DNA from 2 places in the Paenibacillus sp. genome. Region 1 is predicted to be linked to the other one. Evidence: riboswitches for the same ligand, from Rfam matches in the RefSeq annotation. Region 1 holds a riboswitch; the other holds the start of a gene.
What was found. Region 1 has a riboswitch for cyclic di-GMP ahead of VE009_RS08785 (FapA family protein). Riboswitches for the same ligand answer to the same signal wherever they lie in the genome.
Positions count from the first base shown of each region.

Region 2: it holds a riboswitch for cyclic di-GMP, as region 1 does, so the genes downstream of both, VE009_RS22895 (hypothetical protein) here and VE009_RS08785 (FapA family protein) in region 1, are expected to answer to the same signal.

Region 1 is NZ_DASQNA010000017.1:90,210-96,000, reverse strand. It holds gene VE009_RS08810 (carbon-nitrogen hydrolase family protein) at 1-80, opposite strand, end outside; gene VE009_RS08805 (hypothetical protein) at 263-688, shown strand; gene VE009_RS08800 (uracil-DNA glycosylase) at 704-1,378, opposite strand; gene VE009_RS08795 (hypothetical protein) at 1,392-1,547, opposite strand; gene VE009_RS08790 (HAD family hydrolase) at 1,712-2,362, shown strand; cyclic di-GMP riboswitch class I at 2,636-2,721, shown strand; gene VE009_RS08785 (FapA family protein) at 2,795-4,636, shown strand; gene VE009_RS08780 (HD-GYP domain-containing protein) at 4,648-5,685, shown strand.
Region 2 is NZ_DASQNA010000041.1:134,522-140,312, forward strand. It holds gene VE009_RS22885 (spore germination protein) at 1-1,515, opposite strand, end outside; gene VE009_RS22890 (amidase) at 1,733-2,977, shown strand; cyclic di-GMP riboswitch class II at 3,047-3,130, shown strand; gene VE009_RS22895 (hypothetical protein) at 3,157-4,353, shown strand; gene ggt (gamma-glutamyltransferase) at 4,426-5,791, shown strand, end outside.

The DNA of each region.
Region 1 (5,791 bases):
TGCTCCACCTGCGCGCGGAACTCGTCGAAGCTCTGGATCGTATGCAGATGGTACTGCACACTGGAAACTCTCATTTTCACTTCTCTTCGGCACCTCCGATACGTATCCTGACTTTACTTGATCATTGTACCAAACTTTGGTGCGGGAAACACCTTCTGCGGCGGGGCCAGAAGGCCCGCTGGGAGCGCAAGCATAACCCCGGGGTGAGGGCGAATACAATGGGACAAAGAGACCGGTTGCGGTCGCAAAGGAGGAGAGGCGCATGTTCGAGGCGTTGTTTCCCGGCGGGGGCTCGTGGCTGGCCGGGGCGAGCGGCTTCGCGGAGCGGTGGTGGTGGCTCGCCGCGGCCGGCTTGATCGCGTACGGGGCGTGGCGCTCGCATTGGCGCAGCCGGTACGTTCGCCGCATGCGGCAAACGTTCGAACTGACGAACCTGTACGTGAGGCCCCGCAAAGACAAGCTGTTCCCGCTGCTGCTGTCGCTGTCCGCCACGGAGGACGACCTGTACTATGTGTTCCGTTACCGCCTGAGGCCGGGCATGTCGGTCGCCCAATTCGAAGAGAAGAAAAAAATGTTCGAGGCGGCGTTCCATGCGGAAACGAAGGTGTTCGGCAAAGGCGGCGTCGTTACGATTAAAGTGAAAAAGCGGCCCTATCCCGTCACGACGCCGGCGGACCAAGCGATGTGACGGCGAAGGCGCCGCTTAAAGATTCCGGATCGTCCAATCGATCGGCTCGCGCCCCTGGGCGGAAAGCCACGCGTTGATGCGGGAAAACGGCTTGCTGCCGAAAAACCCGCGATGCGCCGACAGCGGGCTCGGGTGCGGCGAACGGATGACGAGATGCTTCCCGCCGTCGATGCGGGCGCCTTTCGCCTGGGCGTGGCTTCCCCAGAGGACGAACGCGAGCGGCTCCTCGCGCGCGTTGAGCGCCTCGACGACGCGGTCCGTGAACGTCTCCCAGCCTTGTCCCTTATGCGAGTTCGGCTCCCCTTCGCGCACGGTCAGCACCGCGTTGAGCAGCAGCACGCCCTGCTCCGCCCACGAAGCCAAGTGGCCGTGATTCGGGATCGGCGCGCCGACGTCGTCTCTCAACTCTTTGAAAATATTTTGCAGCGACGGCGGCGACGGCACGCCGGGCTTCACGGAAAAGCTAAGCCCGTGCGCCTGCCCCGGCCCGTGATACGGGTCCTGCCCGAGGATGACGACCTTGGTCGATCCGTACGGCGTCGCGTGCAGCGCATTGAAAATGTCGTGCGGTTCCGGATAAATCGTCTTCGTTCGATATTCCTCTTTGAGAAATGCTCGAAGCCGCAAATAGTACGGCTGCTCGAATTGGTCGCCTACCTGCTGCTCCCAATCGTTCCGCAAAATGCCCATCCGTCGCAGCCTCCTATTCTAAATAGACCGGCGTGCCGGTCCAATCCCAAAGCCACGAACCCAGCGTCCCCGCGAGCGTTGCCGTCGCAAGGAGCCAAAACGCCCGCTTCAGCCACCTTCTCCGCCGGTCCCGAATTTGCCGTTTGACGACGGTTCGCGATAACGACACGGAAATCACCTGCCTTCAAGATTTTGCCGCGCATGTATGGTAAAATGCCAGTAACTCGCCGGGCGTGTAACGCGCCTTATACTTTACCATCCTAACAAACGAGAAGCGAGAGAGAAAGACTTGTTTTGCTCAGTTTTGCGCATAATCGGAGGAGAGAAAAGCTGATGATTCGAGCCGTAATTTTCGATTTCGACGGTACGATTTTGGATACGGAATCCGTATGGTACGAGAGCTTCAGGGAAACGCTCGCCGAACACGGCGTCGAGCTGCCGCTGTCCGTCTTCGCCCAAGGCATCGGCACCTACGACGACGGCATGTTCCGCTATATCATGGAGAAGGTCGGTTCGGAGGAAGTGTTGGACGGCATCAAGAAGGCCGCGATTCTGCGCCACCACGAGAAAGCGGCCGCGCTGCGGCCGAGGGAAGGCGTCGTTAGCTATTTGCGGGAGGCGCGCGAGCTCGGGCTGCGGATCGGGCTCGCCACGAGCAGCCCGCGTTCTTGGGTCGAACCTTTCCTGGAAACGCATGAGTTGGCCGACTTTTTCGAAACGCTGTGCACCCAAGACGACGTCGAACGGGTGAAGCCCGACCCGGCCTTATACCGGCTCGCCGCGGAGCGGCTCGGCGTCGCGCCGGAAGAAGCGGTCGCCTTCGAGGATTCCGCCAACGGCGCGCGGTCCGCGGTCGCGGCCGGCGTCCGCTGCGTCATCGTGCCGAACCCGATGACGGAGGCGCTGCAGTTCGAGCGCTACGACGCCCGGCTCCGGTCGTTCGAGGAGAAGCCGCTCGCGCAATTGCTCGACTCGCTGGGGTAACCCCCCGGCGAGCGTTCGATTGCAAAATTCGACACCGCCGTCCCCCGCCGGAGCATGACGGACAACCCCCATGTAAATAGGAAATAAGACCCTGAAAACCAGCGCTTTCATCCCGCAAAAATAATGCCAACGCCCGATTTTTCCACGTCTATCTTCATACTTCCGCTCTAAAATACCAATTGTTGACTGTCGAATAAAATGCGCTTATAATCAACATTACCTACAAAAAATCGACAACATTCGAAATCGCTCTATCAACCAAATATATCACTGCTTCGATAATGGCAAATCCGTCGAAAGGCGGAGACGCAAAGCCTCGGACCTAAGGATGACGAATCTATGGTGGCCGGGTTACCGAAAAGTAGGGATTAGGGCAGAAACTATCCCGCTGGGGTAGTTTCTTTTATTTTCGGAAAGGAAGGTATATGCCCTATGGCCTTATCGGAACAGGACATGATCCGGCTGATCAACAAGCTGGATCTCGGCGGCCTCGAAGCGGAGGAAAGCGCGCCCGACGATCCCTCCCTCCGCTTCGGCATGAGCGCCGCCAAAATCGAGAACGGGGACATTCGCCTCGTCCCCGACGAACAGAACAGCCCCGTCATCCTCGAAGCCGTCGATCCGGTCGAGCTTCGCGTCAATGGCGTGCCGAGGAAGGGGCGCGTCGTCGTTCATCCGGATGACGAGATCGAATGGTCCGTCGCGCCGGAGCCCCTGTTTCGAATCGAAATCGCCGACGACCGCATGACTGCATGGTTTCATCTCTTCGCGAAGCGGCGCTTCGCCTGGAAACTGCTGGACCAAGAAGCGAGCGGCGAGCTCGTCGTCGAAGCCGTCGAAGACCCCGAACGCGTCGTGCAGGAGCTCGAGCTGAGCGACGTCCAAACCGTACTCCACGAAAAAAAATTGTTCTCGTACAACCGCAGGGCGATCGAAGCGGAGCTGCTGCAGCCGACGCACAAGCCGGTCGTCATCGCGGAGGGCCGTCCCCCGGTACAAAGCCGAGACGCCCAAATCGAACTGCTCTTCAACGAGAAGGTAGAAAGCAGTTTCGAGGAAGTGAACGGCTCGATCGACTTCCGCAATCATTTGAAGATCCCATCCGCGCAGAAGGGCGAAACCGTCGCCCGCAAAATACCTATGATCGCAGGGGAGGCCGGTTATGATATTTTCGGCTCGGTCATCGAGCCGAGACCAGCGAAGGATTTGATCCTCGTCGCCAAGGACCACACGCAGATCGTGGACGGCACGAACGTCATCGCGTTGAAAGAAGGCCGTCCGCGCATTACGGGCGGAGGACGCATCAAGCTGGTCAGCATCAACCCGTTTTACGTCGTTCCGGGGAACGTCGACTTGAAGACGGGCAACATCTTTTTCTCCGGCGACGTGTACGTCTACGGCGACGTCACGGACGGCATGGTCGTCGAAGCGCTGGGCAACGTCCATGTGTTCGGCAGCGTGTATAACGCCACGGTCACGGCGACCGGCAGCATTTTCATCAAAGGCAACGTCATCGGCGGCAAGCTGTACTCCGGCCACTTCGGCGTGCTGTACAACCGGCTGTACAACTTCACGAAAAAATTGAACGAGCAGCTGCTCTCGCTGCGCAACGCGTGGAAAATGCTCACCGACACGCTCGCTTCCCGCGGGGCGTCGGTTCCCTCCGGGCAATCGCTCCAGCTGCTGGCGGACACGAAATTCAAGGACATCCCGGTATGCGCGAAGGAGATACTGGGCTGCATCGCGACGATCCAGAACATTCAAAGCGGACATTTGGAGACGCTGAAGCAGCGGCTGCTCGCGCTCCTTCGTCCCTCCTGCTTCCTTCAGGTCGATCCGATCGCGTTCTTGAACGAGCTTCAGCAGATGCTCGGCGAAACGTCCGAAACGATCAAACGGAGCGAGGAAACCGTCGTGCAGATGGATATTCCGAAATGCCAGCTGTCCACGGTCATGTCCAACGGGGATATTCTGATCCGGAAAGAGGGCGTGCTCCAGAGCCAGCTGTATTCGAAAAACAATATCGTGTTTTACCAAAACGAAGCGGTGTGCAAAGGCTCGCAGCTGGAAGCCGGCAATACGATTTCGGCCATGATCGTGGGCGGGCTGTCCGGCGGCGCGTCGACGCTCAAGGCCGGCGCCAGCGTATACGTGCGGAAAATGTACGACGGAAGAATTTTCGTGCAGCGCTATTCCCAGGAGATTCTCGACACGGTGGAGAACATGAAGTTCTTCGTTCGGGATCAACGCCTGGTGGCGCAGCACGAGGTTTGAGGGTGAACGCCATGTCGAATCGCGGCATCCCGGAATCCATCATGAAGTATGTAGGGAAAAAGTTGAACAAAAACATGATTGCGCCCGGCGGCTCTTTGCTGCTCAAGGCGGAAGAAGTGCTGACGGAACGGCATGCGATCGTCTTCAGCCGCCTGAATGTCGATGTGCGGGACGGCGACGTGGACGATCCCGCTCCCGCGCGGCGCATGGTCGACGAAGCGATGGCGGAGGTAAGCGAACTGTTTCGCAGCGCGGCCAACGCGGAGACGGTCTACTTCGATCAAATCCGCAGGCGCGTCCTCCCGACGATCCGCAAGCTGACGGAAACCTGCACGCTGTACCACGTCCTCTCCGCCTTGCAGGAGAAGGACGATTACACGCATAAGCACAGCATCGCCGTCGCCGTGCTGTCCTCTCTGATCGGAAAATGGCTGCGCTTCGGGAAGGACGAACTGGAGCTGCTGTCGGGCGCCGCCCTTCTCCACGACGTCGGCAAAGCCCAGCTGCCGGCCGAGCTGCTGACGAAAACGGGCAAATTGAGTCCGGAAGAGTTCGAGCTCATCAAAAAACATACCGTGCTCGGGTACGAATTCATCCGGAACGTGCCGGGCTTCTCCGAAACGCATGCGATCGCCGCCCTGCAGCATCACGAACGGATGGACGGCAGCGGGTATCCGCACGGCCTTACGGGCGAGACGCACCGGTTCAGCCGGATCGTAGCCGTCGCGGACGTGTTCCACGCCATGCTTTCGCATCGGCCTTACAAACGCGCTCAGCCTTTCTACATAGTCGTGAAGGAAATGTCGAACGGCGCCTTCGGCCAATTCGATCCGTTGATCGTCGATTTGTTCACGCGCAAAGCGATGGAAGCGCTGATCGGCAACGAGGTGCTGTTGTCCGACGGCCGGCGGGCCCGCATCGTGCGGGTGAACGCGAACGACCCGGCCAATCCGCTCGTCATGCGGGGCGAACGGTTCATCGATTTAGCCCGTTCTCCGGATTTGAACATCGTCGAGGCGTCCCCCTCCGCGCGGGTCGTTACGAGTTGACGAGCGCCTCGCGCTCCGGAACGCCGGGGATTTTTTCCATCCACCCTTGAGCAATTGTATTCGAAAAACAATATCGTGTTTTACCGAAACGAAGCGGTGTGCAGCT
Region 2 (5,791 bases), on a different contig from region 1:
TCTCCGGTTTCTGCGGGAGAGGAAGGAGGGCCGGCGCCGCATCGACCACCATGGGACGCGGAGGAGAATATCTTTCTGATCTCCGGATCGGAACGGGGTGACGCCCGTCAAATACGGCACGCCGAATGACGTCAATTTGCACAAATGGAGCACGATCCATACGGTGCCGAGCACGATGCCGTACACGCCGAAGATGCTGCCGAGCAGCATCAGCGGGAACCGGAGCATCCGGATCGAAATGGCGAGATTGAAGCGCGGAATCGTGAACGACGCGATTCCCGTGAGCGACACGACGATGACGACCGGCGCGGAAACGATGCCCGCCTGGACGGCCGCCTGCCCGATGACGAGCGCGCCGAGAATGCTCACGGCCTGCCCGATCACCCTCGGCAGCCGGATGCCCGCTTCCCGGAGCGCTTCGAACGAAATCTCCATGATAAGCGCTTCGATCAAGGCGGGGAACGGAATCGGCTCCCGCGCCGCCGCGATGCTGAACATGAGGCTCGTCGGCAGCATGTCTTGATGGAACGTAGTGACGGCGATATATAATGCCGGCAAATACAGCGCCAAGAAAAGAAAGGCGTACCGAAGCATGCGCAGCAAATTCGCCACATAGTACCTTTCGTAATAATCTTCGCTCGAATGCATCAGCTGCCAGAACGTGATCGGACCGGTCAAGACGTTCGGCGTCCCGTCGACGAGAATGACGACGCGGCCTTCGAGCAGCATGGCGGCGGCCGTGTCGGGCCTTTCGGTGTACTGCATTTGCGGGAACGGGGAATGCGGATCGTCCTCGATGCACTCCTCGATATATCCGCTTTCCAGCACGCCGTCGATCCGTATGGAGCGAATGCGCTGCATCGCTTCCGCGACGACGCCGGGGTTCGCGACGCCCTGCAGGTAAGCGACGATGACATTCGTATGCGTGCGCTCTCCGACGCGAAGGGAGACCATTTTCAGATCCGTCGTCTTGATCTTGAGCCGCAGCAGCGACGTGTTGACTTGAATGTCCTCCGTGAACGATTCTTTCGGTCCGCGGATGCTCACTTCCGTCGTAGATTCCTGCACCGCTCGCCGGGTGGCGCCCGGCACGCGCAGCGCGATCGCTTCGGCAATGCCGTCGACGAGCAGCGCCGCGCCGCCTTCGGTCACCTCCGCGATGACCGCGTCCAACGTCTCGGCGACGGACGCCGCCGCCACCGACAGCAGGTGCTCGTTCAATCGGGAGGCGGCCGAACCGTTCCCCCCGGCGGATACCGCGCCGTCCAAGAACGGGCGGAGCGCATGCTCGCTCAGCTCTTTCGTCTCCGCCAGACCGGCAATATAAACGAGGCATGCTTTCGTCCCGTTCTCCGATTCCAGCATGCGGAAGACGACGTCGTCGCAGTTCGAGAACGCTTCCCGCACCGCTTCCACGTTCCGATCCAAGCGATCGACCAGCGCGGCGGAGGACGGCTTCGTCGAGGTTCCTTCTTTACTGGTTAAGCGATCTTTGATCCCGCCGTCTCGCATCATCTGACATCCCTTATCCGCTATAGTCGTACCCAAAGTTTGTCAATCCGCTTCCTTTTTTATGCAAACGGAGGCAATTAGACGGGGAACCAAAATGCGCCCCCGAAATTTAGTCTCGGTACCAAACTTGACCGAATCGTATTTCGGCGGTTGCCGCATCCCGATATAATGAAACCAGTTTCGAACGAAAGGCGAGGATGTCGATGGAACGCTCATTAGGATGGATGGCGCCGGTACGCAAGCGGGATGCCGCCGCCGGCAGGCCGTGACCGCGGCGGGGAAGGCGGACCCGTGGGGAGCGGTATGCGCGCCTGACGTTCGAAGGGACCCGATCGGTCATGGCGTACTGAACGCTCTGACGTTCGCGGCGAAGGACGTGTTCGAGGTTCGAGGCTACACCGCCGGCGCGGGCCATCCGGATTGGAAGCGGACGCACGCCCCCTCGGCACGCGACGCGGAAGCGATTGTGCGGCTGCTGCGCGCGGGCGCCCGGCTCACGGGCATGACGCATACCGATGAGCTGATGTACAGCTTGAACGGCGAGAATTACCACTACGGCACGCCGGTAAATCCGAAGGCGCCGGAGCATATTCCCGGCGGGTCGTCCAGCGGCTCGGCTTCGGCCGTCGCCGGGGAGCTGACGGATTTCGCCATCGGCACCGATACGGGCGGGTCCGTGCGCGTGCCGTCCGCGTATTGCGGCATTTACGGGTTCCGGCCGACGCACGGCGCCGTGTCCGAGGACGGCGTCATTCCGCTCGCGCCGTCGTTCGATACGGTCGGCTGGATGGCGCGGGACGCGCGCACGCTGGAAGCTGTCGGCGCAGCGCTGCTGGAGCAGCCGGACGACGCGGCGCCGTTCCGCCGGGCGATCATGCCGCTCGACGCCTGCGCGCTGCTCGCGCCGGAGTGCGAGCCGACGCTGCTGGGTCTCGTTCGCGAGCTCGCGGCGCGCGCCGATTCGCAAGAGGAGACGACGCTCGCGCCGGAGGGGCTCGAGGAATGGATGCGCGCGTTCCGGATTTTGCAGGCGTCGGAAATATGGCGGACGCACGGCGCTTGGATCGAACGGGTGAAGCCGCGCTTCGGTCCCGGCATCGCCGAGAGGTTCGCGTGGGCGAGCACGGTCGACGACGCCGCGAGCGCGGCGAAGACGGCGATGCGCTCGGTCATTCGCGAACGGCTCGTCGACGTTCTCGGCGAAGACGGCGTTCTCGTTCTGCCGACGACGCCGGGTCCCGCGCCGCGGCGGGGAGCGGGCGGAGAAGCGCTGGAGCGGCTGCGCAGCCGAACGCTGCAGCTGTGCTGCATCGCGGGCCTCGCCGGATTGCCCCAGGCGACGCTGCCGTGGGGCGACGTCGGCGGCTTGCCGGTCGGCGTATCCGTCGTCGCGGGCCCCGGGCAAGATCGAAGGCTGCTCCGATGGCTTCGACAAATCGCGGACGAGCGGACGCAGCTGACATAATTTACGCGATTCAAAATGATGGTTCCCCGTCTTGTGCGGCGGCGAATCGCCCCCTATAATGAAGTCTGCGATATAGCGGGATGCGAAGAAGCCTGCCCTGTACATGGACACTTAGGGTATGCGGAGCGAATAGTGTAACCGGCCCTCTTAGCGACATCGACCTAAGAGGAGACAACCAGATGAAAATCATTCAGAACGGAACATGGGCAAGCAAAGTCGGGGCGGCCGGATTGGCCGGCTTCATGCTGTTCGGCTGCGGCGCGGGCGCGCTGGACGCCGCGGCGGCCGCGAAAACGGCGGCGGAAGCCAAGGAGACAGGCAGGACGGAACAGCAGCGCATGACGGGCGCGATCAGCCCGGATTTCATTCCGACGCTCGCTCACTACGCGACCGACGTCGTGCTCACGGGCACCGTCACGATCGACGGTCCGAAGCTCGTGCTGCTCGTCAACGGACAAGACGTCAGCGCATCGGCGCAGCTTACGAAAATCGGCGATCGAACGTGGACGTACCGCTACCCGACGTCCGTCGGCTCGCAAACCGGCGACGTGGCGTTCAATGTCGACGCATATACGGTTTACATGAACGGCAAGACGGCGGGCGCCGTCCATACGCGGGCCGCATCCGCGGCCGCGCAAGTCGTGCACGTGCCGTTCATTAAGTATTACGAATATACGAATCTCTCTTGGGACGCGTACGACCGCGTATCGAATTTGTTCTCGTTCTCGTACCAATTGGTGAAAGTGTGGGACGACGAGGTGAGGGAGGTCGTGGCGGAGCCGACCTTGGCGCAGGTTGCGGGGGACGCGGTATACGCCGCATCGGGCTTCGAAATCGCGCCTCCGGTCGTGCTGCGGGACTTCGCGCTGACCGCCGCGGAGCCGGTATGGACGTACGAAGCGCCGACGTACAGCGTCGACTTCGCCGTCGAGAAGACGTACAGCAACGGCGCGAAGTCGTCGGAGACGGTGCAGCGCGCGGGCTTACTGCCGGGGACGTCCACCGACGTGACGGTAACGCTGGAAGGATGGACGAAGACGTTCACGCTCGCCGCTCCGGCCGCCCCGGCCGCTCCGGCGCCGTCGATTCCGGCCGAAACGACGGGCGTCGTGGACGAAAGCGGCATCGAGTCCACGTGGACCGGAACGTCGGCGAACGGCGGCAACGTGCAGCAAAACTACACGCTGCGCTACACGATCAACGGCACGTCGTTCGAGCAGAAGCTGCAAACGAATTTCACCAAGAACGGAACCGGTTTTACGACGCAGCAGCTTGTGTATCTGGCGAGCTACGAAGGTCAGACGGTGAAAATCGTCTACGCGCTGCCGTTCGTTCAGCCGGCTTCCTTGAATGACAACACGACGAACAAATCGTAAACCCTTTTGACCCAAGAGGCCTGCGGAACCGATCCGCAGGCCTCGCCTTTACTATGTGAGGAGTGGACCGAGATGCAGCAAACGTTCAAAGGTACGAAAGCGATGGTCGTCAGCCCCCATTACTTGGCTTCGGCGGCGGGAGCGCGCGCGCTCGCTCGAGGCGGCAACGCGTTCGATGCCGCGGTGGCGGTCAGCGCGTGTTTGGCGGTCGTCTATCCTCATATGACGGGGCTCGGCGGCGATGCGTTCTGGCTCGTCTGCCGCGCCGGGGAAGGAAAGGTGCGGGCGTACAACGCAAGCGGGCGTTCCGCATACGCCGCTACCCTTGCCCGTTACGCCGGACTCGACGCCATACCGGTACGCGGGCCTCTGGCCGCTTTGACAGTGCCGGGCATGGTCGACGGCTGGGACGCCGTGCTTCGGCAGTACGGGCGTCTCGGCCTCGCCGAAGCGCTTGAGCCGGCCATCGCGTACGCGGCGGACGGATTTCCGCTGTCCGCGGACCAGCACGCGAACACGGCGGCGCACGCTTCGGTATTGGAACGATACCCGTCGACGGCCTCCATCTATTTGCCGGGCGGGCGCGTGCCGAAAGCGGGGGAGCGGTTCGTGCAGCGGCAGCTGGCCGCAAGCCTCAGGCTGATCGCGGAGCAAGGGCGCGACGCGTTCTACCGAGGTCCGATCGCGCGGACGATCGCGGGCGAGGCGAGCGAGCACGGCGGGCTGCTCTCGGAAGACGATTTCGCCGATCACGAAGGCGATTGGGTCGATCCGATCACGACGACGTACCGGGGCTACGACGTGTTCCAGATGCCGCCGAATTCGCAAGGCTTCGCGGCGCTGATGGCGCTGAATATCGCGGAGCGCTTCGACCTCTCCGCCGTCGAGCACGGCTCGCCGGAGTATTACCATCTGTTGATCGAGGCGATCAAGCTGAGCTTCCGCGACCGCAACCGCTACCTCACGGACCCGGCATTCTCCGCGATCCCGCTCGACCGGCTGCTGGACAAAGCGTACGCGGCCGAACTCGCCGGCGCCATCCGTATGGACCGCACCGTCGACGTCAGCGCCGTGCCGCAGGGGAACGACACCGCGTACGCGGCCGTCGTCGACGAAGAGGGCAACGCCGTCTCGTTCATCCAGAGCTTGTATTTCGAATTCGGATCGGGCGTGGCGGCGGGCGATACCGGCATTTTGCTGCAAAACCGGGGCTCGTTCTTCTCGCTCGACCCGAACCACGTCAACCGGCTGGAGCCGCACAAACGGACGTTCCACACGCTCGCCCCGGCGATGGCGCTGCGGGACGGGAAGCCCGCGTTCGTGTACGGCACGCAAGGCGGGGAAGGGCAGCCGCAAACGATGACCGCCGTGTTCACCCGCATGGTCGATTACGGCATGGATCCGCTGCAGGCGGTTTCCGAGCCGCGGTGGGTGTGGG